2 linked regions of the Azospirillum brasilense genome follow. The protein of the gene in region 1 binds, or shares a complex with, the protein of each later gene. Links are inferred from orthologs where the notes say so. Each region holds a gene or a part of one and is shown on either strand. Other genes may lie near its edges.

Region 1 (11,765 bases):
CGCGTGCTGCGCCAGCACCTGGGTCTCGTCCTTGGCGCGGAAGAAGGTGTAGGACAGCGTGATGGTGGTCACGTCCTCCATCGCCGGATCGTCGGCCAGCGCCGGATCGACGAAGAAGGCCACCGGCATGTCCACCGACTGACCGGGCTCCAGCACCTGCTCGGTGAAGCAGAAGCACTCGATCTTGTTGAAGTACTTGCCGGCCTTGTCCGGCGTGACGTTGTAGAGCGCGGTGCCCACGGTGGCCCGGTCGGTCCGGTTGGCGGCCTGATAGGCGGCCAACCCCATCTCGCCCAGCTTCACCGCCAGTTCCTTCTGCTCCGGCTTGAAGCGCCAGGGCAGCGACTGGTTCACGTCGGCGTTGAAGCGGACCTTGATGACGCGGTCGACCTGCCGCGCCGGTGCTGCGTCGGCCCGCTGGGTGGTGCCGCCGAAGCCGGTCACCTGACAGAACAGCGCGTAGAGCGGCACCGAGGCGTAGGCCAGCCCGACCATCCCGAAGACGAGGCCGAACAGCCCGGCCATGAACAGGCGGTTCTTCCGCCGGAGCCCCTTGTCGCTTTCAGGCCGGTCGCTCATGGCGCCGCTTCCTCCCTGCCGTTTGTCCGCTTGGCGTTCCGTGGTCAGTGACCGCCCATCCGCACCAGCGTGATGACGTAGAACATCACCACCAGCCCGATCAGCGCGGCCAGAACCGCGTAGTTGCGCCCGCGCAGACGCTTGCGGCGTTCCTCGTGGGATTCATCCATGATCGTCATGCCCCGCCTCCGGTCGTCAGGATTCCGGTCACCAGATGCTCGCCCATCAGCAGGGCGAACAGCAGGAACAGGTAGAGGATCGAGAAGCCGAACATCTGCTTGGCCGGCTTGTCGTCGGTGGCGCGCAGCACGCGGACCGCGCACAGCACGAAGAAGGCGCCCAGCAGGCTCGACCCGATCAGATAGGCAAGACCGCCAATGCCCAGGAAGTACGGCGCCACGGCGACCGGCAGCAGGACCAGCGTGTAGGCCAGCATCTGCCGCTTGGTGGCGTCGGGACCGGCGACCACCGGCATCATCGGCACCCCGGCGCGCGTGTAGTCGCCGTTGCGGAACAGCGCCAGCGCCCAGAAATGCGGCGGCGTCCACAGGAAGATCAGCAGGAACAGCAGGATCGAGGGCAACTCCACCCCGCCCGTCACCGCCGCCCAGCCGATCATCGGCGGAAAGGCGCCGGCCGCTCCGCCGATCACGATGTTCTGCGGAGTCCGCCGCTTCAGCCACATCGTGTAGACGAAGACGTAGAAGCCAATGGTCATCGCCAGCAGCGCCGATGCCGCCCAATTGACCGCCAACCCCATCACCACGACCGACGCCGCGGCCAGGATCACCCCGAAGGCCAGCGCGTTGTCCGGCTCCACCCGACCCGACGGGATCGGGCGGCGGACGGTGCGCGACATAACCGCGTCGATGTCGCGGTCGTACCACATGTTGATGGCGCCCGAGGCCCCGGCTCCGACCGCGATGCACAGCACCGCCACCGCCGCCAGCACGGGATGGATGTGGCCGGGCGCCAGCACGATGCCGGCCAGCCCGGTGAACACCACGAGCGACATCACCCGCGGCTTCAGCAACTCGATGTAGTCACCCGGCGTCGATCCGGAGACCGGACCTGTCGAGACCCGTTCAATGCTCAGGTCCGTCATACTTCACTATCCTCCGGCCGGAGAGAGCTTCCCGGCTCCCCCGGCGTCATGGCCACGACCGATGGGTCACGACCGATGGTCACTTCACCTGCGGCAGCGTTTCGAAGGCGTGGAACGGCGGGGGCGAACTCACGGTCCACTCCAGCGTGCCGGCCTGCGGTCCCCAATAGGCGGCCTCGACCTTTTCGCCGCTGCGCAGGGTCTTGTACGCGATCCACACGAAGAGAAGCGTGGACGCAAAGGAGAGATACGCCCCGAACGAGGAAACCATGTTCCAGCCGGCGTAGGCGTCTGGATAGTCCGGGATGCGGCGCGGCATGCCGGCCAGACCCAGGAAATGCTGCGGGAAGAAGACCAGGTTCACGCCGATGAAGGTCGTCCAGAAGTGAACCTTGCCCCAGAACTCCGGATACTGGCGCCCCGACATCTTGCCGATCCAGTAGTACCAGCCGGCAAAGATCGAGAAGACCGCGCCCAGCGACAGCACGTAGTGGAAGTGCGCGACGACGTAGTAGGTGTCGTGCAGCACGATGTCCATGCCGCCGTTGGCCAGCACCACGCCGGTTACGCCGCCGACGGTGAACAGGAAGATGAAGCCGAGCGCCCACAGCATCGGCACCTTGAACTCGATCGACCCGCCCCACATGGTGGCGATCCAGGAGAAGATCTTCACGCCCGTCGGCACCGCGATGATCATCGTGGCGGCGGTGAAGTAGGCCTTGGTGTCGACGTCCAGCCCCACCGTGTACATGTGGTGCGCCCACACCACGAAGCCGACCACGCCGATGGCGACCATCGCGTAGGCCATGCCCAGGTAGCCGAAGACCGGCTTGTGCGAGAAGGTCGAGACGATGTGGCTGATGATGCCGAAGGCCGGCAGGATCATGATGTAGACTTCGGGGTGGCCGAAGAACCAGAACAGGTGCTGGAACAGGATCGGGTCGCCGCCGCCCTCCGGGTTGAAGAAGCTGGTGCCGAAGTTGCGGTCGGTCAGCAGCATGGTGATGGCGCCGCCCAGCACCGGCACGGCCAGCAGCAGCAGGAAGGCCGTCACCAGCATCGCCCACACGAACAGCGGCATCTTGTGCAGCGTCATGCCCGGCGCGCGCATGTTGAAGATGGTGGTGATGAAGTTCACCGCACCCAGGATCGACGAGGCACCCGCGAGGTGAAGGGCGAAGATCGCCATGTCCACCGACGGCCCGCTGTGGCCCAGCGGCGAGGACAGCGGCGGATAGATCGTCCAGCCGGTGCCTGCACCCTGCCCCACGAAGGCGGAGCCCAGCAGCAGCAGGAAGGCCGGGACGATCAGCCAGAAGCTGATGTTGTTCAGCCGCGGGAAGGCCATGTCTGGCGCACCGATCATCAGCGGCACGAACCAATTTCCGAAGCCGCCGATCAGCGCCGGCATCACCACGAAGAACACCATGATCAGGCCGTGCGCGGTGATCAGCACGTTCCAGACCTGCCCGTCGCTGACGAACTGCAGGCCCGGCGACTGGAGTTCCAGCCGCATGATGACCGAGAACAACCCGCCGATCAGCCCGGCGATCACCGAGAAGATCAGGTAGAGCGTCCCGATGTCCTTGTGGTTCGTGGAGAAGAACCAACGCTCGACGAAGCCCGGCATGTGGTGGTCATGGTCATGCCCGTGGCCGTGTCCCTGCGCTTCCCCCGGATTGGCGTTTGCCATGTCTCTAAACCCTCGCGTCGGCGGAATGATTTTTCTTTGAGGTGCCGCTGCATCCAAAGCATGAGGCTTACTGGACGGCCCCGGCGGACGGTGCCTCGGCAACGTCGCGCTTGGTGTCGGGGGCGCCGTAAGCGGTCTTGGCCTTCTCGACCCACTGGTTGAAGGCCTCCTTCGAGACGGCCTCGACCGCGATCGGCATGAAGGCGTGGTTCACGCCGCAGATCTCGGAACACTGGCCGTAATAGACGCCTTCCTTCTCGATCCGCACCCACGTCTCGTTGGCGCGGCCCGGCACGGCGTCCTTCTTCACGCCGAAGCTCGGCACCGCCCAGGAATGGATGACGTCGCCCGCGGTGACCAGCACGCGCACGGTCGTGCCGACCGGCAGGATCACGCGGTTGTCGACCTCCAGCAGGCGCTTCTGGCCGGGCTTCAACTCCGAATCCTGGACCATGTAGCTGGAGAAGGCGATGTTGCCGTGGTCGGGATACTCATAGTCCCAGAACCACTGCCGTCCCGTGACCTTGATGGTCATCTCCGCCTCCGGCACCCGCTCGGCCTGATAGAGCAGCTTGAAGGACGGCACGGCGATGACGATCAGGATGATGACCGGAATGACCGTCCAAGCGATCTCCAGCACCGTGTGGTGCGAGGTGGTGGACGGCACGGCGTTCTTCTTGGCGTTGAAGCGCAGCGCCACCCAGGCCAGCAGCCCCGCCACGAAAATGACGATGGCGACGATGATCACCGTCAGCAGGTCGTGGAACGAGTCCATGGCGTGCTTGACCGGGGTGGCTGCCTCCTGAAGCCCCAATTGCCAGGGGTGGGGTTCGGCGGCGGAACCGGTCGCGGCAAATCCACACAAAGATGTCAGCGCCGCCAGAACGGCAGCGTTCAGGGTCTGCGTCTTCATCCCCACCCTCTTCGTTGTCCGCCGCCCGCGGTCGCGGACGGCGGTCGTCCCTTCCCGCCGGACCCGCCTTCGCCCCTGTTTCCCTGGTGCGTTCCACCCCTGTCGGGCGGTTGCGCGTCCGGGCGTTGCGACGGTGCCGGTCTATGCAGGGATCGTGCCGTTTGTGGGTGGCACGGTCCCCGCAGCGCGAGCTTAACCCTGCACTGCGCTTGGGTACAAGTCAGGCGTCCCTACACGAAGGACATAGGCGCAATGCCGGTTTCAAGCCCGCATCAGAACAGAAGTTGAGCTTCCGTATCGGCTTCGCACTGCGACAAGCTGTCGCAGTTTGATGGTACAGCGAATTGTCTCGGAAAATCAAGTTTTTAGGCTTGCACGTCCCTTGTGTGGGGCGCAAGCGACCTTGCGCGGACGGCGCCATCCGGTCGCCGTTTGCGCTGCGGTAACCCACCACCGTGTTGGGACGCAAAAGTTCCGCGGCCGTCAGTGCCCGCTGGTGATGACCTTGCGGATTCGGCGCACGCCGGACCAGACGAAGGCGATGACGATGGGAATCATCAGGCCAACGAGCAGGTCGGGATCGACTTTCATCCCGAGTCCCTTCACGCCCTTTGCGGCGTAGCCGACGATGCCGACGAGGTAGTAGCTGATCGCCACCACCGACAGCCCCTCCACCGTCTCCTGCAGGCGGAGCTGCAGCTGCGCCCGCTTGTCCATGGAGAGGAGAAGCTCAGCGTTCTGTCCCTCCACGGCGATCTCCACGCGGGTGCGCAGCAGGTCGCTGGCGCGGGCCACGCGCTGGGACAGCGCCTGCAGCCGCGATTCCACCGCCTCGCAGGTGCGGATCGCCGGGGCGAGGCGGCGGTCCATGAACTCGCCCACCGTGGGCAGCCCCTCGATGCGGATCTCGCGCAACTCGACGATGCGCTTTTCCACGAGGTTGTAGTAAGCCCGCGCCGCGCCGAAGCGGTAGGCGGTCTCCGCCGCGATCTGCTCGGTCTGGGCGGCCAGCAGGGTCAGCCGGTCGAGCAGTTCCCGCTCGTCGTCCAGGCCGCGCAGGGTGGCGATGCGGGTGGTCAGGTCGGCCAGATCGGCCTCGATCGGGCCGATGCGCGGCAGCACGCCGCGCGCCACCGGCAGCGCCAGCAGCGCCATCACCCGGTAGGTCTCGATCTCCAGCAGGCGCTGCACGACGCGGCCCGCCTGGTTGGAGGTCATCGCGTGGTCGGCGATCAGGATGCGCGAGAAGCCGTCGCCATGGATGCGGAAGTCGGTCCAGGCCGTCGCCGCCCGCCCGGAGATGCGCGTGCCGATGTAGCTCGGCGAGCCAAACATCGCCGTCAGCATGTTGGCCGAGGGCTCCGGCGATTCGGCATCGAGGACGGCGACATGGACGCCGACCATCAGCTCGCCCGGCAGCCCGGCCAGCCATTCCTTGGGCACCGCGTTCAGCGCCGGTTCCAGGAAGGGATCGACCAACACGTTCGCCGGGGACACGGCGTTGGGACGGAAGACGGTCCAGGTGGAAAATTCGGTGTGGCGCTCCCACTTCAGGCGGAAGCTGCCGAAGGAGCCGCTGTAATGGGTGGCCCCGGCGGGCGGGCGCGGCACGCCAGCCCAATCGCACAGCTTCTCCAGATGCAGCCGGTCGGCCTCCGACGCGCCCTCCCCCGACAGCATCGCCAGCATGGTGGCGCGGACCGGGGTGGACAGGACCTCCGGCGGGCGGGTGTGCACCTCGTTGGTCAGGGTCACGCGCAGGGCATGGTTCTTCAGGGGGTGGGCCAGGGAGCGCGCGTCTCCGTTGCCGGTGCGGCCCATCGCCAGCGCGTCGTCGGTCATCGCGGCCATTCCCCTTCCAAGCCCCTTCCGCCCATGGACGACGAGCCTTGCCGGATGAGCCGCCCGTCGCCACACTATAAGTCTGATCTTTAGACCACATCGCGCGTGCGGGTGCGAGAGCGCCGGTGCCGCATCGTTGCCCTACGATAGACCGATACCCCGGAGTCCCCATGAGCGCGCTTGCCGTCACCGACGATCTGTTCTTCAACCGCGCCGGCCTGGACCGTTCCCGTGTCGAGGGGGTGGTGGCCGACGCGCTGCGGGGGGCGGACGACGGCGAACTGTATCTGGAATATTCGCAGAGCGAATCGCTGGGTTGGGACGACGGCAAGCTGAAGGCGGCCAGCTTCGACACCACCCAGGGCTTCGGCCTGCGCGCCATCGCCGACGAGGCGACCGGCTTCGCCCACGCCTCCAGCCTGTCCGAGGACGCCATCCGGCGCGCCGCCGCGACGGTGCGCGCCGTCCAGGCCGGGCATGCCGGCACCTTCGCCGAGCCGCCCGCCGGCACCAACCGCGCGCTCTACATCCCGGACAACCCCCTGCCTCTGGTCCCCTTCGAAGCCAAGGTGAAGCTGCTGGCGGAGATCGACGCCTACGCCCGCGCCAAGGACCCGCGGGTGCGGCAGGTCTCGTGCTCGATCAGCGGCGAGTGGCAGGCGGTGCAGATCATCCGCGCCGATGGCGTGCGCGTCGCCGACCTGCGCCCGCTGGTCCGGCTGAACGTCTCCGTCGTGGTGGCCGAGGGCGACCGCATGGAGACGGGCGGCCACGGCGGCGGCGGGCGCGTCACTTACGAACACTACATGCAGCCGGAGACGTGGCGCGCCTTCGTGGACGAGGCGCTGCGCTCCGCGCTTGTCAACCTGTCCTCGGTTCCTGCCCCGGCGGGGGAGATGACCGTCGTTCTCGGCAACGGCTGGCCGGGCATCCTGCTGCACGAGGCCATCGGCCACGGGCTGGAGGGCGACTTCAACCGCAAGAAGACCTCGGCCTTCGCCGGGCTGATGGGCCAGCGCATCGCCGCGCCCGGCGTGACCATCGTGGACGACGGCACCATCGAGAACAGCCGCGGCTCGATCACCGTGGACGACGAGGGCACTCCCGGCCAGTGCACCACGCTGATCGAGGACGGCATCCTGGTCGGCTACATGCAGGACCGCATGAACGCCCGGCTGATGGGCATGCGCCCGACCGGCAACGGGCGGCGCCAGAGCTTCGCCTGCCACCCCATGCCGCGCATGACCAACACCGTGATGCGCCCCGGCGCCTATGAGCCGGAGGAGATCATCAAGTCGGTCAAGAAGGGCCTCTACGCCAAGAACTTCGGCGGCGGGCAGGTGGACATTACCAGCGGCAAGTTCGTCTTCTCCGCCAACGAGGCCTATCTGATCGAGGACGGCAAGCTCGGCCCGGCGGTGAAGGGCGCCACCCTGATCGGCAACGGTCCGGACAGCCTGACCCGCGTGTCGATGATCGGCAACGACACGAAGCTGGACCCCGGCGTCGGCACCTGCGGCAAGGACGGCCAGGGCGTTCCCGTGGGCGTCGGCCAGCCGACCCTGCGCCTGGACGGCCTGACCGTGGGCGGTACGGCGGCCTGATCGCCACCACCGCTTCCCTTTGCTGCATCGGAGGTTCCGCCCGTGTCGTCCCTCGCCCTGGTTTCGACCTTCTGCCCCGACCGTCGGTCTCGTCTCCGCGGTCACCGGCCATCTGTTCGGGCTGGGGGCCAACCTGCGCGACGCGACCTTCGCGGTGATGGGGTCCGGAGCGGAATTCTCGGCGGTCTGCGAATTGCCCGACGGCGTCCCCGTCGGGGAGGTTCAAGAGGGGCTGGCCAGCCTGCCCGAACTGGCCGGCGCGCAGATCAAGGTCACGCCCTTCGACTTCGATCCCAACCCCGGCCCGCTCGCCCGAATCACCCACCGCGTGGAGGTGTCGGGCGGCGACCAGCCCGGCCTGATCGCCCGTCTGTCGGAAATCTTCACGCAATTCGAGGCGAACATCGTCCGTCTGGACGCCCAGACCCTGCCGGAGCGGGAGGGAGGTCATTACACCATCCGCTTCGCCGTTTCGATCCCGCCGGAGCGCGCCGGCACCTGCCTGTCCGCCATTGCCAACACTGCGGAGACGATGGGCCTGACCTGCACTGCCGAACCGCTGTAACACTCCTCGTCCATCACCTCCAATTTTCCCTCTCCCCAAAGGGAAGAGGGATGAAGGTTGCATTCATACGCATGAAAATGCCATGGATCGGGAACTTTCCCCGACCATCTCCACCATGGCGTGAATCGCGTTCTCCTCGTCCTGGCGCTGTCCTTCGCCGCCCTGCCCGCTCGGGCGGAGGGGCTTGAGGCGACCCTGTCCGACTGGGGAGCCGTTGGGCTGCTTCAGACACCGAACGCGCGGGGCATGCCGGACGGCACCGTCACCGCGGGGGTGACCGCTCTCGGTGGCTTGCACCGGCATGTCTTCGCCGGGGCGCAGCTCCTTCCCGGCCTTGAGGTCACCCTCCGCGACAGCACCTACCCGAGCTGGCACGGCCTCAGCGAGCCGGGGGTGGACGCCAAGCTGCGCCTGCTGCGCGAGGGACCGTGGTGGCCGGCGCTGGCGGTCGGCGGGCGGGACGTCACCGGCAGCGGGCTGGACCTGCCCGGCAAGGGCCGCTTCGCGGGAGAGTATCTGGTCGCCTCGCGGCGCTGGTGGAACGTCGATCTCAGCCTGGGCATCGGCTGGGGTGGGCTCGGCGACTATGGGCATGCCCGCAACCCGCTGCGCTTCCTCGGCGGGCGCTTCAAGCGCGACCGCGACCCGGCGAAGGCGTCGTCCCGCGGGCCGGAAGCATGGTTCACCGGGGAACGCGCGGCCCTGTTCGGCGGCGTCGAGTGGCACACACCGTTGGACGGGCTCAGCGTCAAGTTGGAATACAGCGCCGACAGCTTCCGCGCTCAGCAGCAGGACGACCCGACCTTCAGGCCCGGCGTGCCGCTGAACGCCGGTCTTGCCTACCGTCCCTGGAACTGGCTGGAGCTGGGCGCGGGGGTCGAGCAGGGATCGCGCGCCATGCTGCGTCTCGCCGCGCGCTTCGACCCACGCGAGGAAGGAGGAACCACCGCACTCACGCCGCCGCCCGTGGTCGGCGCCCGCCCGGCCGCGCCGGGCGCCGCCCTGGCCGCCCCGGACATCGCTGCCTTGGCCCGGCTGCACCGGTTGCCCGCCCGCGCTGTGCTGATCGACGGCGACCAGGCGGCCCTGTGGCTCGACCCGGCGGGCGCCGGCACCGCTCCGCTGGCGCAGGAGGTGGGTCGCGCCGCCCGCCTACTGGCCGACGGCGCGCCATCGGAGGTCGAATGGCTGACCGTCGTCTCCGGCAACGCCGGGCTGGACGGCACCGCCGTCACCCTGTCTCGCCGCGCCGTGGAACAGGCAGCCAGCCACCGCGGCAGCTCCGAGGAAATCTGGCGGACGGCTCGCGTGGACCGCTCCGCCGGTCCTCCGGGGGACTGGGCGTCACGGTTGACCTTGACCGTCGTTCCGACCGTGGAGGCCAGCCTGTTCGAACAGAGCGCGCCGCTGGTGCAGCGGACCTACGGCGACACCGTGTTGACCGCAGAACCGCTGCGCGGACTGGTTCTCAGCGGCGGGCTGCGGGTGAACGTCAGCCACAACCTCCACCTCCTCGACACCAACGCCATCCCGGCGGCGGATCCGGTGCGCAGCGACCTGCCGCGCTACGCCGACCGCCTCGCCGCGGTCGAGCGGCTGTACGCGGCGTGGCTGGCCGCGCCCTCCGAGAGCTGGAGCACGCGCCTGTCCGTCGGCCATTTCGAGGAGATGTTCGGCGGTGTGGGAGGCGAGGCGCTGTACCGCCCCCTGACCGCGCGCTGGGCGCTCGGGCTCGACCTCAACCGCGTCTGGAAGCGTCCGCCCGACGACGTGCTGCGCCTTGGCCCGGAAAGCGGGCGGAACACCGGCCACGCCAGCCTCTATTGGGAAGCGCCGGGGGCTGCCACCACGGGTGTGCTGCGGCTGGGGCGCTATCTCGGCGGGGATTGGGGCGGCACGCTCGAACTGATGCGCGCCTTCGACGGCGGCATCCGCCTGTCCGCCCAGGTCACCTGGACCGAGGGGCCGGAGGGCGCGCAGAGCCGCTACGGCGGGCGGCTGGAACAGGGAATTGCGCTGACGGTACCTTTCAGCCCCGGCGGCTCCTGGCCGCCGGACGGGCGGCTGGCGACCGCGGTGCGCACCCTCGGACGCGACGCGGGGCAACGGCTGCGCCAGCCATTGCCCCTGTACGACGCGTTGGTCACGGCGGGTTACGGCCGCCTGACCGGATCATGGCCGCGGCTGATGGAGTGAGCCGCTGCGGACCGGGGATCAACGGATTTCGGAGATCGTCCCGGTCTTGGCGTCGAGCAGCACGGTGCTCCAGGTACCGTTGGCCGACTGGGCCTCCGCCACGTAGTTCTCACCCTGCTTGCGGAAGTCGCGGACCGAGGTGAAGCCGGCGGCGCTGAAGTAGTTCAGCAATGAGGTCTGCATCAGCTCCTTGCGGTTCTGGCCGCGCTCGGCGCGCTGGGTGGTGTTGGGATCGACGTTCATGATGACCTGCCGGTTGCCCTGCATGGTGTTGGGCAAGGTGCCGGTGGCCGACCCGGTGGTCCCCATGGCGCCGCTGTTCGGCATGCTGTTGTTCATGTTCCCGGTCGAACCATAGGTGCCGGGCGCCCCATAGGTGCCGGTGCTGCCGTAGGTGCCCGCGGCGCCGGACCCAACGGTGGATTCGGCGGTGCCGCTGGTCACACGGTCGGGCATGCGGCCGTCCGGCATCCGGTTCTGGGTCCGGTCGCTCCAAGGGTCGGCCCGCTCGCCGGGCAGGCTTTCCACCTGCGGGCTGGTGGTCGGCAGGCCCGACGGGCTGGAGCGCTCGTAGGGAACCTGCGGCGCGTTGTTCTGATAGGTCTGGGCCATCGCGGTGGGAGCGGCCGCCAGGGTCGCGGCGAGAACGGCGAGGGACAGTTTGGCGTTCATGGCATCCTCTTCTCTCGATACGGCGTCTCGCACCGCCGCAGCGGCGCTGCGCCTTTTAGCCCGCCCGGCCGGAACCGAGCAGGCTGGCGACCCCGACAACAGCGCTCGTCGGCCGTTGTTGCGGTCAAGCCAGCGTTATCGGGATGCCTCTCCCCCTTATGGGACCGCCCCTACCCAAAAAAAGCTCTTTACTGGAACGGGGTCCGGGAACCTTTCAGAGCGGAGGCGTGTTCTGCACAATACTGACACGCTCTTCACAGAGTAGGACGTTCAACAGACTGCGCGCCGGACGAGCCGTAATGCGCTTCGGACCGAGCGAGGGAGGTTAGGATGCTCTATTGGGCACTTGTTTTCTTCGTGATCGCGCTGATCGCCGGCGCACTCGGTTTCGGCGGAGTTGCGTCAGCCTCTTCAGGCATTGCGCAAATCCTGTTCTTCCTTTTCCTGATCCTGTTCGCGGCGAGTTTGATTCTGGGCCTGGTCAGGCGCCGCTAGACCCAGCACCCGCCCGGAACCGTCCGGGCGGGCGTTTCCCGCAGCGCGCCCGTGTCCGGCCTTTCACGTCTCGAAGGGCCGGGCTCGCGAGTACCCCGAAA
Region 2 (11,697 bases), 270 kb from region 1 along the record:
CACCAGGACGGAGGCGCCCGCGGCGATGGCCGCCCGTGCCCCGGCGGCGCGGTCCCGCGCCACCCAGCAGGGGCCATGGGCGGCCAGCAGCAGCGCCTCGTCGCCCACCGCGGCCGAATCGTGGATGCCGAGATCGACGGCCAGCGGGCCACGCTCGCGCCCGCCATGACCGCGGGTGAGGAAGACAGGGGCGATGCCGCGGGCGCGCAGGGCCTCGGCCACGGCGATGCAGGCCGGCGTCTTGCCGGCGCCGCCCGCCACCAGATTGCCGACGCAGAGGACCGGGGCTGCGGCCCGCTCCGGCTGACCCGCCGCCATGCGCAGCCGTCCGGCCAGCCCGTAGAGCGCGCCCAGCGGGGCGAGCGCCCAGCCGAGAGCCGCCCCGGCGGCTCCGCCGGACCCGTACCAGAAGCCGGGAGTCCTCATGCCGCGGGCCGGACGCGTCCGGCGCCGAGGACGGGAGCGAGCGCCGCGAGCGCGCGGTCGACGATCCGCCGGTTGCCCTCGGTCACCGCGGTCGCGCCGGCGACGACGCGGTCGCGGGCGGCCTCGTCGCTCAGCAGGCGCCCGACCGCGTCGGGCAGCGCCTCCGTCCCCGGCACCGGCAGGGCGCCGCCGGCGGCTTCGAGCTGGCGGGTGATCTCCGTGAAGTTCCACATGTGCGGGCCGTAGAGGACGGCGCTGCCGAGCAGGGCGGGTTCCACCGGGTTCTGGCCGCCGTGGGGCACGAAGGAACCGCCCATGCAGACCACCGGGGCCAGCCGGTAGAACAGCCCCATCTCCCCCATCGTGTCGGCGATGTGCACGGCGTCCGCGGCGGCGGGCAGGGCGCCTTCGCCGCGGCGCGAGACGGTCAGGCCGCGCCCGCGCAGCAGAGCCGCGATGTCGGCGCCGCGGTGGGCGTGGCGCGGAATCACAAGGGTCAGCAGGCCGGGCAGGCGCGGGGCCAGCGCCTCATGCACCGCGGCGGCCAACTCGTCCTCGCCGGGGTGGGTGCTGGCGAGCAGCCAGACGGGGCGCCCGGCGCAGGCCGCGCGCAACGCCGCCAGAGCCGCGGGATCGGCGGGGGGCGGCTCGGCGGAGAATTTCAGGTTGCCGACGCTGACGACGCCCCGCGCGCCCAGCCGGCGCAGGCGGTCGGCGTCCCCCTCCGACTGGGCCAGCGTGATCTGGAAGGTCGAAAGCAACGGCGTGATCAGGCCCGACGCGCAGCGCCAGCGGTTGAAGGAGCGCTCCGACATGCGCGCGTTGACCAGCGCCGCCGGAATGCCGCGCGCCCGAACGGCGCCGAGCAGGTTGGGCCAGATTTCCGATTCCGTCCACAGCACCAGATCGGGGCGCCAATGGTCGAGGAAGCGGTCCACCGCCGTCGGCAGGTCCACCGGCACATACTGGTGAAAGGCGCGCTCCGGCAGGCGGCGGGCCATCAGCTCCGCCGAGGTGACCGTGCCGGTGGTCATCAGGACCGTCAGGTCCGGCGTTTCGTCGAGCAGGCGGTCGATGAGGACAAGGACCGAGTTGGCTTCGCCCACGCTGGCCGCGTGAATCCAGGCGAGCCGCCCAGGAGGGCGTGGACGCGCGGCCGTGCCGAACCGCTCCCCCCGGCGGGCGGAGTCCTCCTTGCCGGCGGCCAGACGTCGGTCGAGATACAGACGAACCGCCGGCCCGGCGAGGGTCGTCAGGCCGCGGTAGAGTGACTGAAGCATGCGGGTCGAAACGCCATCCGACAAAACCAGCGCGGCCAGATTTCCCGGCCACGGTCCCCACCACTTTAGCACGGGGGGCTGTGGCAGAGGTAAGGCTTTGCGCTGGCGCCCACCGGAAGGCCGATGGCCGGATGGGGGTTGTCTGCATACCAGGGTATGACGATTTTGCGACCCATTATGATAATTTTGAAGCAATCCGATGCTATCCTGACGGCGTAGAAACGTTGGCAACTTCAAGGAAGGCGGGCAATGCGCCAGCCTCCAACATTTCGGGATGATAATATCATGGCGGGCGTACAGGAACGTGACGGCCAGGAAAACCGGCTCCGGGCCTTCAGCATCACCGAAGCGGACATTGCGCGTCTGCGCGCCAACCGGGATTTCGCGCAGCACCGTCTGCCTGCGCTGCTGGAGCAGTGGCACAGCGCCTTCGCGGCTTGGCCGGAAATCCGCGACGCCCTGACCCTGCCCGACGTCCACGCCGCGCGTGTCGCCCATTGGAGCCGCGTGGTCTCGGGCGATCTCGGGCCGGGCTTCCTGGAATCCGCCCATCGTCTGGCCAAGGCCTTCTACGACCACGGCGTGCCGGGCTATGCGGTCGCCATCTGCCATCACACCGTGTCCAGCGGCATCATCCGCGACCTGGGTCTCGACGCGGCGGAAGGGCGCGGATTGCTGTTCGGATCGAGAAAGGCGGCGGAGCGGGCAGCCCTGCGCGACACGCTGGGCCGCGTCGCCTGGCTCGACCTCGAGGTGCTTCTGGAGACCTACGCGGCGGCCGAGCAGGAGAGCAAGCGCGCCATCCTGAACCAGCTCGCCGACAGCATGGAAGGCAGCGTCCGCGGCATCGCCGACAACACGGTGGCCGCGTCGGACGAGATGAAGGGCAATGCCCAGCGCATGGCGCAGATCGCCGCCGCCACCAACCGCCAGTCGCTCGCTGTCGCCGCCGCCGCCGAGCAGGCGTCGGCCAACGTGCAGACGGTCGCCGCCGCGTCCGAACAGCTCACCAGCTCCATCGCCGAGATCAGCCGGCAGGTCGCCCAGTCGTCGCAGGTTGCCCGCGGCGCGGTGGCCGAGGCGGAGCGGACCAACGCCACGGTGAACGGGCTGGTCGACGCCGCGCAGAGGATCGGCGCGGTGCTTCAGCTCATCAACAGCATCGCCGGGCAGACCAATCTGCTGGCGCTGAACGCGACCATCGAGGCCGCCCGCGCCGGGGAGGCCGGCAAAGGCTTCGCGGTGGTCGCGCAGGAGGTCAAGAACCTCGCCAACCAGACGGCCAAGGCGACCGAGGACATCTCCATCCAGATCGCCAGCATCCAGGAGGTCGCGCGCGGCTCCGCCGAGGCGCTGAGCGGGATCGGCGCCACCATCGGCAGCATCAACGACATCGTCATCACCGTCTCCGCCGCGGTGGAGCAGCAGACCGCCGCCACCCAGGAGATCGTCCGCAACGTGCAGGAGGCCGCACGCGGAACCCGCAGCGTGACCGACACCATCGGGGCGGTGACCAGCGGCGCGTCGGAGACCGGCAGCCTGGCCGAGGAGGTGCTGGGGTCCGCCGGCAACCTGCACCGCGAATCCGACCGCCTGCGCGAGAGCGTGGACCTGTTCATGCAGCGCATCCGCGCCGCGTGATCGGAACGGGCGGGGACCGGCCGCGTGCCGGCCCCGCCCCATGTCGTCCTCAGGTGAATGGGCGCAGGTTCGCCAGGAACTGTTCGGCGGAGCGGCGCCAGGAGAAGTTCAGGGCATAGTTCCGGCACACTTCCGGCTGGATGGTCAGGGCGCGCTCGATCGCCCCCTTGAGATCCTCGTCTAGGCAGCCGACAGCGGAACCGTCAACCACGTCCAGCGGGCCGGGCACCGGGTAGGCGGCCACCGGCACGCCCGAGGCCAGCGCCTCCAGCAGCACCAGACCGAAGGTGTCGGTGCGCGACGGGAAGACGAAGACGTCCGCCGCGGCGTAATGCTGGGCCAATTCCTCGCCATGGCGGGCGCCGGCCCAATGGACGTCCGGGTATTTCTGCTGAAGCTCCGCGCGGGCCGGGCCGTCGCCGACCACCAGCTTGCTGCCCGGCAGGTCGAGCTTCAGGAACTCCTCCAGGTTCTTCTCCACCGCCACGCGCCCGACATAGAGGGCGATAGGACGGGGCAGCGCCAGGAACTCCTTGGCGCGGGGGCGGAACAGGTCGGTGTCCACGCCGCGCGTCCAGCGCCGGATGTTGGTGAAGCCGCGGGCGGCGAGGTCGCTCTCGATGGATGGCGTCGCCACCATCACCGCCGAGGATGGCCTGTGGAAGCGGCGCACCACCGCGTAGCTGAGCGCCAGCGGCACCGGCGCCCGGTCGCGCACATACTCGGGAAAGCGGGTGTGGTAGGCGGTGGTGAAGGGCCGGCCGCGGTGCAGGCAGTAGCGCCGGGCGGCGAAGCCCAGCGGCCCTTCGGTGGCGATGTGGATGCAGTCGGGGCGCAACGCTTCGATCATTGCGTTCAGCCGCCGCCCCGCGCCCAGCGCCAGCCGGATTTCCGGGTAGGTGGGCATGGGCACGGTGGGGAAGCGGTCGGGTCCGATCACCTCGACCCGGTGGCCCATGGCCTCCAACTCCGAGCGGACGGTGCCGATGGTGCGCACCACGCCGTTGACCTGGGGGAGCCAGGCGTCGGAGACGATCAGGATGTTCACGCCGCAACCGACTCCTTGGCCGCCTTCTCCTTCACATTCTCCGGCTTCTCCTTGGCCGGGATGCGGGCGGGCAGCGTCGTTGCGGCGCGCCGGCGGATGTCCGCCGCCCAATCGATGATCTCCAGCCGGCCGCAGGGATGCTCGACCAAGGCGGTGCAGGACTCGACCCAGTCGCCGTCGTTGCAATAGAGGATTCCTTCCATGTCGCGGATTTCCGCGGTGTGGATGTGGCCGCAGACGACCCCGTCCACCTTGCGGCGCCGGGCCTCGTCGCCGAGGGCGGTCTCGTAGTTGCCGATGAACTCGACCGCCGTCTTCGTCTTGTGCTTCAGGAAGGCCGACAGGGACCAGTAGGGGAAGCCCAGCTTGCGGCGGACCCAGTTGAACAGCGTGTTGACCTGGAGCAGCACCACGTAGGCGTTGTCGCCGATGAAGGCCAGCCAGCGGGCGTACTTCACCACCACGTCGAAGCGGTCGCCATGGGTGACCAGAAGCTGCCTCCCGTCGGCGGTGACGTGGATCATCTCCTCGACCACCTGGACGCCGCCGAACTGCAGGCCGACATAATCGCGGGCGGCCTCGTCGTGGTTGCCGGGAATGTAGTAGACCTGCACGCCCTTGCGCGCCCGGCGCAGGATCTTCTGCACCACGTCGTTGTGCGCCTGCGGCCAGTACCATGTCTTGCGCAGCCGCCAGCCGTCCACGATGTCGCCGACGAGATAGAGGTGGTCGGACTCGTTGTGCTTCAGGAAATCGAGAAGATACTCCGCCTTGCATCCCCGCGTGCCCAGATGGACGTCGGAGATCCAGATGCTGCGGTATCGCTTGACGTCGCGTGATGCGCTCATGCCCCGCTCCATCGCCGTTCCGGCAAGGATTCGTTGAAACGCTTTCCCTATATCCGCGAGTCATTATCTTGACAATGTTTTCAAGCGTTCGCATTTGTTGGAGCCAACGATTTCGAGAAGACTTCTTTTCAGTGCAACAAAGGCGACAAATGACTTTATCAAAACTGAAACGGGATGGTCATATTGGGGGCTGCTGTGGCTGACGGGGGCGAATCGGTGCCTGAGGCATCCGGGCTGGCCGCGGCGACCCGGCGTCGTCTTCTGGTCATCCACAACCCGGTGGCCGGCGCCCGCCGGGCGCGCCGTCTGGGTGCGGTACTGGAACTGCTGGAGCAGCGCTACGGGGCCCCGGTGACGCTTCGGGCCACCGGCGGGCGCGGCGACGCGGAGGCGATGGCCCGCGCGGTAGCCCCCGGCGCCTTCGACGCGGTGGTCGCCGCGGGTGGCGACGGCACCATCAACGAGGTGGTCAACGGGCTGGGCGCGCGCGGACGCGGGGAAACGACAATACCCTTGGGCATCGTGCCGCTGGGCACCGCCAACGTGCTTGCCCATGAACTGGACCAGCCCCTGGATGCGGAGGGCGTGGCGCGGGTGCTGGCGGAAGGGCGCACGCTGCCCGTGCATCTGGGTGTGGCGAATGGACGCGCCTTCGCCATGATGGCCGGCGCCGGCCTGGATGCCCACGTGGTCGAGCGGGTGGACATGCGGCTGAAGCGGCTGATCGGCAAGGGTGCCTACGCGGTGGAAACGCTGGCCCGGATCGCCGCGGGCGGCGGCGGCCCCTACCGCGTGGCGGTGGACGATGCGGAGCCGGTGGAGGTCGCCTCCGTCATCGTCGCCAAGGGGCATTTCTACGGAGGGCGCTTCGTTTGTGCGCCCGACGCCCGGCTGACCGACCCGCGGCTGCACGTCTGCCTGTTCCCGCGGGCGGGGCGGGGGAACGCCCTGCGCTACCTGTGGGGCGTCACCGCCGGTCGTCTGCCGCGCTTCCCCGACTACCGCATCCTGCCCGCCCGCCGGGTGGTCATCGACGGGCCGGCGGGGGAGCCCGTGCAGGGCGACGGCGACGTGATCGCCCGTCTACCGGTGGAGATCGCGCTGGCCCCGTGGGTCCTGCCGGTGCTGGCGCGCTGAACAGCTTTTTAAGAGTCCGTTAAGGGATCTCTTGGGAAAATTACTTGGGGACATTCGATAATTACTTTGGTCTCTAAGGATTCAGGCCCCGCGGCCCAGGCGGGACCGCAAGGGGGAAGCCATGTCCACGTCGATCAACGCCCTGTTTTCGGCCACCACGGCCAGCACCACCGCGACCGCCACCAAATGGAAGCCCGCCGGGGGTGCCGCCGAGGCGGAGGGGACCTGGAAGGCGGCCTCCGACGCCGCGTCCTCCGCGGGCGCCTCGGCCCTGGCCGCCTTGAAAGGCGAGGACAGCGTGGAACTCAGCGGCTTGGCCAAGTCGCTGACCGGCGTGGCGGGGAAGGTCTTCGCCTCCATCGGCTCCAAGGGCCGCGCGATGCTGGAAGACTTCGTCAAGTCCGGCAAGATGACCGAGAAGGACGTGGCGTTGGGACTGCGCCAAATGGCGACCAACGCCGTGAAGGACCGCTTCATCAAGGAGCGGCCCGAGGATGAGGAGGACAAGGAATGGGCGGAGAAGCTCGGGGCGGCTGAAAAGGCCTTCAAGACCAAGACGGAACGCATGGGCAAGGCCATGTCGGCCCTGAACGAGGCGCGGACCGCCGCTTACGACGCCTTCGGGAAGGACGAGGACACCGAGGCGTTCCAAGCGGCGATGGCTCCGGCCAATGCCCTCTTCCGCGCGGAGTCGGCGGACATCGACCGCGAGATGATGGAGACCGTCGGCGGCGACCCGAACAAGATCAAGGGAAAGGCCTTCGCGTATTCCCTGCAGAAGGGAGAGGAGGCGTTCGAAAAATTGGATTTCGGTGCGGAAGCGGAGGGCGGCGAGGGTGGGCTGCTATCGCCGGACAATGAGAAGGGAAAGGCCGCCGCCAAGCTTATGTATGACCTGGGATTCGAGGGGAAGCTCTGGGCGAATGGTCTCGCGCAGTACGCCGCGGACGTGAACATTCCCGGCATCGGGCGTGGTGAGGTCGACAAGAGCTTCCCAGGGGGCAAAGGCTTCGAGCCCTCCGCCAAGGAGGAGGCCGAGGCCGCCGGGCTGCCGCCGCCGCCGCCCACGGTGCTGACCACCAACCAGACCCCGGGGCTCCAGGGCTTTGCGAAGGTCGTGCAGGACGCCGGTGACTCGCTGGACGCCACCTACACGGTCATGGCGAAGGAAGGCAAGGGGGTGAACTACTCCGACCCGACCGGAAAGGACGTGGAGCGGCTGTTCGGCGGCTTCGACCGGCGCAGCCTCCACGCCATTGCCAGCAACAAGGACGGAACCTTCTCCACGAACGAGCAGCAGGCGGCACAATCCGTCATGGCCCGCCAGCAGAAGCAGGCGATGGACGCCGCCGACCCCCTCGGCACCGACAAGGCCGCCGCCTACCGCGCCGGGGTGAAGTTCCTTGACGAGGCCAGTCAGGAGGAAAAGGAGTCGGTCAACTGGTCGGTGCAGCGGGCGGCACTCCAGTACAGCTACGAGAAAACGACGAAGGAAACCGGTGCGCCGATGGAGCGGCTGGGCAACGGCAGTGCGCTCGCCTCGGTGCTGAAGGACGCGCTGGAGGCCCAGGACGCGCAGACCGCCGACGTGATGAAGAGCATCGGTGGAAAGATGATGGGAGGGGAGGGCACGGGATACGTGTCCGACCTGAAGAGCCTGTCGCTGTTCCGGGATTTCCTGCCCAACCTGTCGGTTCGCGGCGCCGGCGGACCGATGAGCGTGACGGTCTGATATCCTGCCCTTGCCACAGGCCAGCGGCGGAGCTTGAGGCTAATCCGATGGGGGTAGGGCCGCGAGGTGCGCTGGCGGCTTACCTTCGGCAGGCAGGGGAATGCGGATCATGAGTAAGGATCGGATGCGGCGCCGGAGTGGGCGTGCCGCGCTGGCGCTTCTGGCGGTGCTGTCCATGACCAGTCCGGCCACCGGCCCGGCGCTGGCGGACAAGCCCGACTGGGCCGGTGGTCCCGGCGGAGGGCATGGCAAGCCCCAGGGTGGGCCGTCTTACGAAACCCGGGGGCACGACTCCAAAGGGCGCGCCTCAGGAGGGTCGGTGTCCCGCGGCGAGGTGACGATCATCCGGGACTATTTCGTCGCCCATCCGGTCGGGGTGACGGCCCTGCCGCCGGGGATCGCGAAGAAGCTGGCGCGCGGCCAGCCGCTGCCGCCGGGCATCGCCAAAAAAGTGGCGCCCGTCGAGCTGCGCCAGCGGGTGCCGGTGTGCATGAACGGCTGGGAGTGCATCCTGGCCGGCGCGGACATGCTGATCCTGGATGCGGTCCACGGCACCATCGCCGACATCGTCCGCGGCGTGGTCCGCTGACACGAAGAGGAGGCGCCTTGCGGCGCCTCCCGTTACGATCACAGGCCGGCGATGGTCAGCCCGTCGATGCGGATGGTCGGGGCGTCCATGCCGAAGCGCAGTTCCAGGTCGCTGGCGGGCTCCAGGTTCAGGAACATCTCCTTCAGATTGCCGGCGATGGTCAGTTCGGTGACCGGATAGGCGATCTGGCCGTTCTCGATCCAATAGCCGGCCGCACCCCGGCTGTAGTCGCCGGTCACCCCGTTGACGCCGGTGCCCATCAGCTCCGTTACGTAGAAGCCGTTGGGGATCTCGGCCAGCAGTTCGTCGCGGCTCTTGGTTCCAGGGGCCATGTAGACGTTGGCCGGGGCCGGACCCGGCGGGCCGGAGGTGCCGCGCGCCGCGTGGCCGGTGGTCGATAGGCCGAGCTGGCGGGCCGAGCGCAGGTCGAGCAGCCACGTGGTCAGGTGTCCGTCCTCGATCAGGTTGCGGCGGGTGGTGGCGATGCCCTCCGCGTCGAAGGGGCGGGAGCGCAGGCCGCGCTTCACATGCGGGTCGTCGACGATGGTGATGCCGGCGGCGAAGATCCGCTGTCCCATCTTGTCCTTGAGGAAGCTGGTGCCCCGCGCGATGCTCGGCCCGCTGATCGAGCCGGTCAGGTGGCCAAGCAGTCCGCGGGAAACGCGCGGGTCGAACACCACCGGCACCTTGCAGCTCTTGACCCGGCGCGGGTTCAGCCGGCGGATGGCGCGTTCGCCGGCCTCGCGCCCGATCGACGCCGGGTCGCGCAGGTCGGAACCGTAGACCTTGCTGTCATAATCGTAGTCGCGCTCCATCCCCGTGCCCGTCCCGGCGAGCACCGAGGCGGAGAGCGACTGCCGCGACACCCCGTAACTGCCGGTGAAGCCGTTGGACGCGGCGATGGCGATGGTGGAGCGGCTCCACCCCGCATCGGCGCCTTCGGAGTTGGTGACGCCCTCGATCGCCAGCGCGGCCTCCTCGGCGATGCGGGCGCGTTCGATCAGAAGCTCCGCCGAGGGCTCCGACGGGTCGCACACGTCGAGGTCGGGGAGGGTGGTGTAGATCTGCTCCGGGTCGGCGAGGCCGCAGAAGGGGTCCTCCGGCACCACGCGGGCCATGGCGACGGCGCGTTCCACCAGCTCGTCCAGCGCCTTGGCGCTGCGGTCGCTGGAGGAGACGATGGCCTGCCGCTTGCCGATGAAGACGCGCAGTCCCAGATCGCCCGACTCGGACCGCTCCAGCTTCTCCGTCTTGCCGAAACGCTGGCTCAGCGACAAGGAGGCGCTGTCAAACAGCACGGCGTCGGCGGAGTCGGCCCCGGCGCCCTTCGCCTTGCGGATCAGATCGTCCAGCAGGGTCAGCACGTCAGGTTGCGAGGTGGTCGAAACGGGCATTACGGTCTCCGCTAGGTCTCCGGCTTGTCTAGCAAATGGGAGCCCGGAGAAGAAGAGGAAGGGGCATATCGCCTCAGGTCCGGTACGCCCGCCGCACAAATGCGGCGGCGCGCGGGGGGCTGGTGCCCGCCCGCGCGCCGCTCGTCATGCTCGCTTCAGGGTCAGGCCAGCCGGCTCTCAAGGGCGCTGCGGCCGGCAGTCGGCAGCTTCAGGGCGAAGGCGCCGTCGCCCAGCAGGGCCTGCACGCCGAGCAGCACCGTCCAGAACACCGGGAACTCCCAGCCGCCGCCCTGGGCCGAGAAGACCCAGCCGTTGCCGGTGTGCTGGAGCGTCGCGCCGATCATGATCGGCAGCAGGGCCAGCGAAATCCAGCGGGTGAAGACACCGGCCACCAGCAGCAGGCCGCCGCCGATCTCGCCGAGGATCACCAGATAGGCGAAGAGGCCGGGATAGCCGAGGCTCTCGAAGTAACCGACCGTGCCGGCGATGCCGAAGGTGAAGACCTTCAGGATCAGGCCATGGGCGATGAACAGAAGGCCCAGGCTGACGCGCAGCAGGAAGGCGGCGTAGGGGGCGGTGCGGTTGTCGATGGCGGCGTTCATGGCTTGGTTTCCTTGTCTCAGCGTGGTGCCCCGCGCCGGGGCCGTTGTCGTCTGAGGCCAAGAATAGCGATGTCTGCGATTGGGATAATCCGCATAATCATGCAATGATTGTTGCTTTTTTAAGAACAAACCCTCACGCCCGGAAGGCGTTGGCCGGATCGTAGCGGGAAGGCAGGGCGAACAGGTCGGCGGTGGTCCCGGCGTCGTGAAGGCGGGCCTTGGACGGGCTGTCATAGACCACCAGAAGGGCGGGCGGGGCGCCGTCGCGGCGGACGCAGGCGATGCCCTCCGCGTGGTCGTCGCCTTTGCCGTAGGGCAGGTTCAGCAGAGGAACCAGCCGGTCGCGCGGGATGACGGTCTCGTGGGTGACCGACAGGGCGTCGGTCCAGCGCCAGACGGCGACGGGACCGTCGAGGTCCATGGTCGGCCCGGCCAGGATCACCAGATCCTCACCGTCGAAGGTCAGTTCGCGGATGCCCAGCCCGTCCAGATCGACGAAATGCTTGCGGTACTTCTCGCCGTTCGGCCCGAGTGGGCGCAGCCGCAGGCGTTCCTCGACGTCCGGATGGTCCTCCACCGCCAGTTCCAGGATGCAGGCCCAGCCGCGCAGCACCGGACCGCGCAGCCCCAGCCAGACCCGGTCGCCATGGGCGGCCAGCCCCTCCACGTCGAAGCCGTTCTCCTTGGCGGGCACGGCGACGAAGCGGGCCAGATGCTCGTCCTCCGCCAGCGCCTTCGTCAGCGCGTTGCCGCCCTTGCGGAACTTCAGGCAACCGGCCGTCCGCTTCCCGTCGCGGCGGACCGGGGTGAGGCGCCCGTCCGCCTCGGTGACCAGCGGGATGCGGCCGAGCAGGAAGCGGTTGGGGTCGCAACGCACCTCGGTCAGCCGCTCCAGCGCCGTCTCGGCGCTGTTCTCCTCGCGCTCCGGCTTCTTGCGGGCCAGCGCGTGGGAGCCGGTGACCCACAGCCAGCCGTCGGCGATGGCCATGCCCTCGATGTC

What was found.
Region 2: the proteins of tldD (region 1) and H1Q64_RS08155 are in contact, whole or in part, in a solved structure (PDB 5NJ9), measured with the Escherichia coli proteins. The link is inferred for Azospirillum brasilense from one-to-one orthologs.

The regions. Positions count from the first base shown.
Region 1 is NZ_CP059449.1:1,986,288-1,998,052, reverse strand. The notes cover bases 5,608-8,519. They hold tldD (metalloprotease TldD), read left to right. Parts: upstream 5,608-6,302; coding sequence 6,303-7,736; downstream 7,737-8,519. Other genes in these bases: H1Q64_RS09415 (YjbH domain-containing protein), read left to right, coding at 8,422-8,519; H1Q64_RS09420 (glycine cleavage system protein R), read left to right, coding at 7,756-8,301; H1Q64_RS09430 (DUF3422 family protein), read right to left, coding at 5,608-6,132. In the rest of the region: H1Q64_RS09450 (cytochrome c oxidase assembly protein), read right to left, coding at 1-579; H1Q64_RS33810 (hypothetical protein), read right to left, coding at 624-758; cyoE (heme o synthase), read right to left, coding at 755-1,684; ctaD (cytochrome c oxidase subunit I), read right to left, coding at 1,764-3,377; coxB (cytochrome c oxidase subunit II), read right to left, coding at 3,445-4,290; more of H1Q64_RS09430, read right to left, coding at 4,774-5,607; more of H1Q64_RS09415, read left to right, coding at 8,520-10,497; H1Q64_RS09410 (hypothetical protein), read right to left, coding at 10,516-11,169; H1Q64_RS09405 (DUF1328 domain-containing protein), read left to right, coding at 11,500-11,664. UniProt on the Escherichia coli protein: Metalloprotease involved in CcdA degradation. Suppresses the inhibitory activity of the carbon storage regulator (CsrA).
Region 2 is NZ_CP059449.1:1,711,163-1,722,859, forward strand. The notes cover bases 7,918-10,761. They hold H1Q64_RS08155 (TldD/PmbA family protein), read right to left. Parts: upstream 10,096-10,761; coding sequence 8,740-10,095; downstream 7,918-8,739. Other genes in these bases: H1Q64_RS08145 (hypothetical protein), read left to right, coding at 7,918-8,112; H1Q64_RS08150 (hypothetical protein), read left to right, coding at 8,222-8,701; H1Q64_RS08160 (DoxX family protein), read right to left, coding at 10,257-10,697. In the rest of the region: lpxK (tetraacyldisaccharide 4'-kinase), read right to left, coding at 1-426; H1Q64_RS08120 (3-deoxy-D-manno-octulosonic acid transferase), read right to left, coding at 423-1,706; H1Q64_RS08125 (globin-coupled sensor protein), read left to right, coding at 1,992-3,347; H1Q64_RS08130 (glycosyltransferase family 4 protein), read right to left, coding at 3,397-4,395; H1Q64_RS08135 (UDP-2,3-diacylglucosamine diphosphatase), read right to left, coding at 4,392-5,243; H1Q64_RS08140 (diacylglycerol/lipid kinase family protein), read left to right, coding at 5,460-6,380; more of H1Q64_RS08145, read left to right, coding at 6,502-7,917; H1Q64_RS08165 (DUF3616 domain-containing protein), read right to left, coding at 10,831-11,697.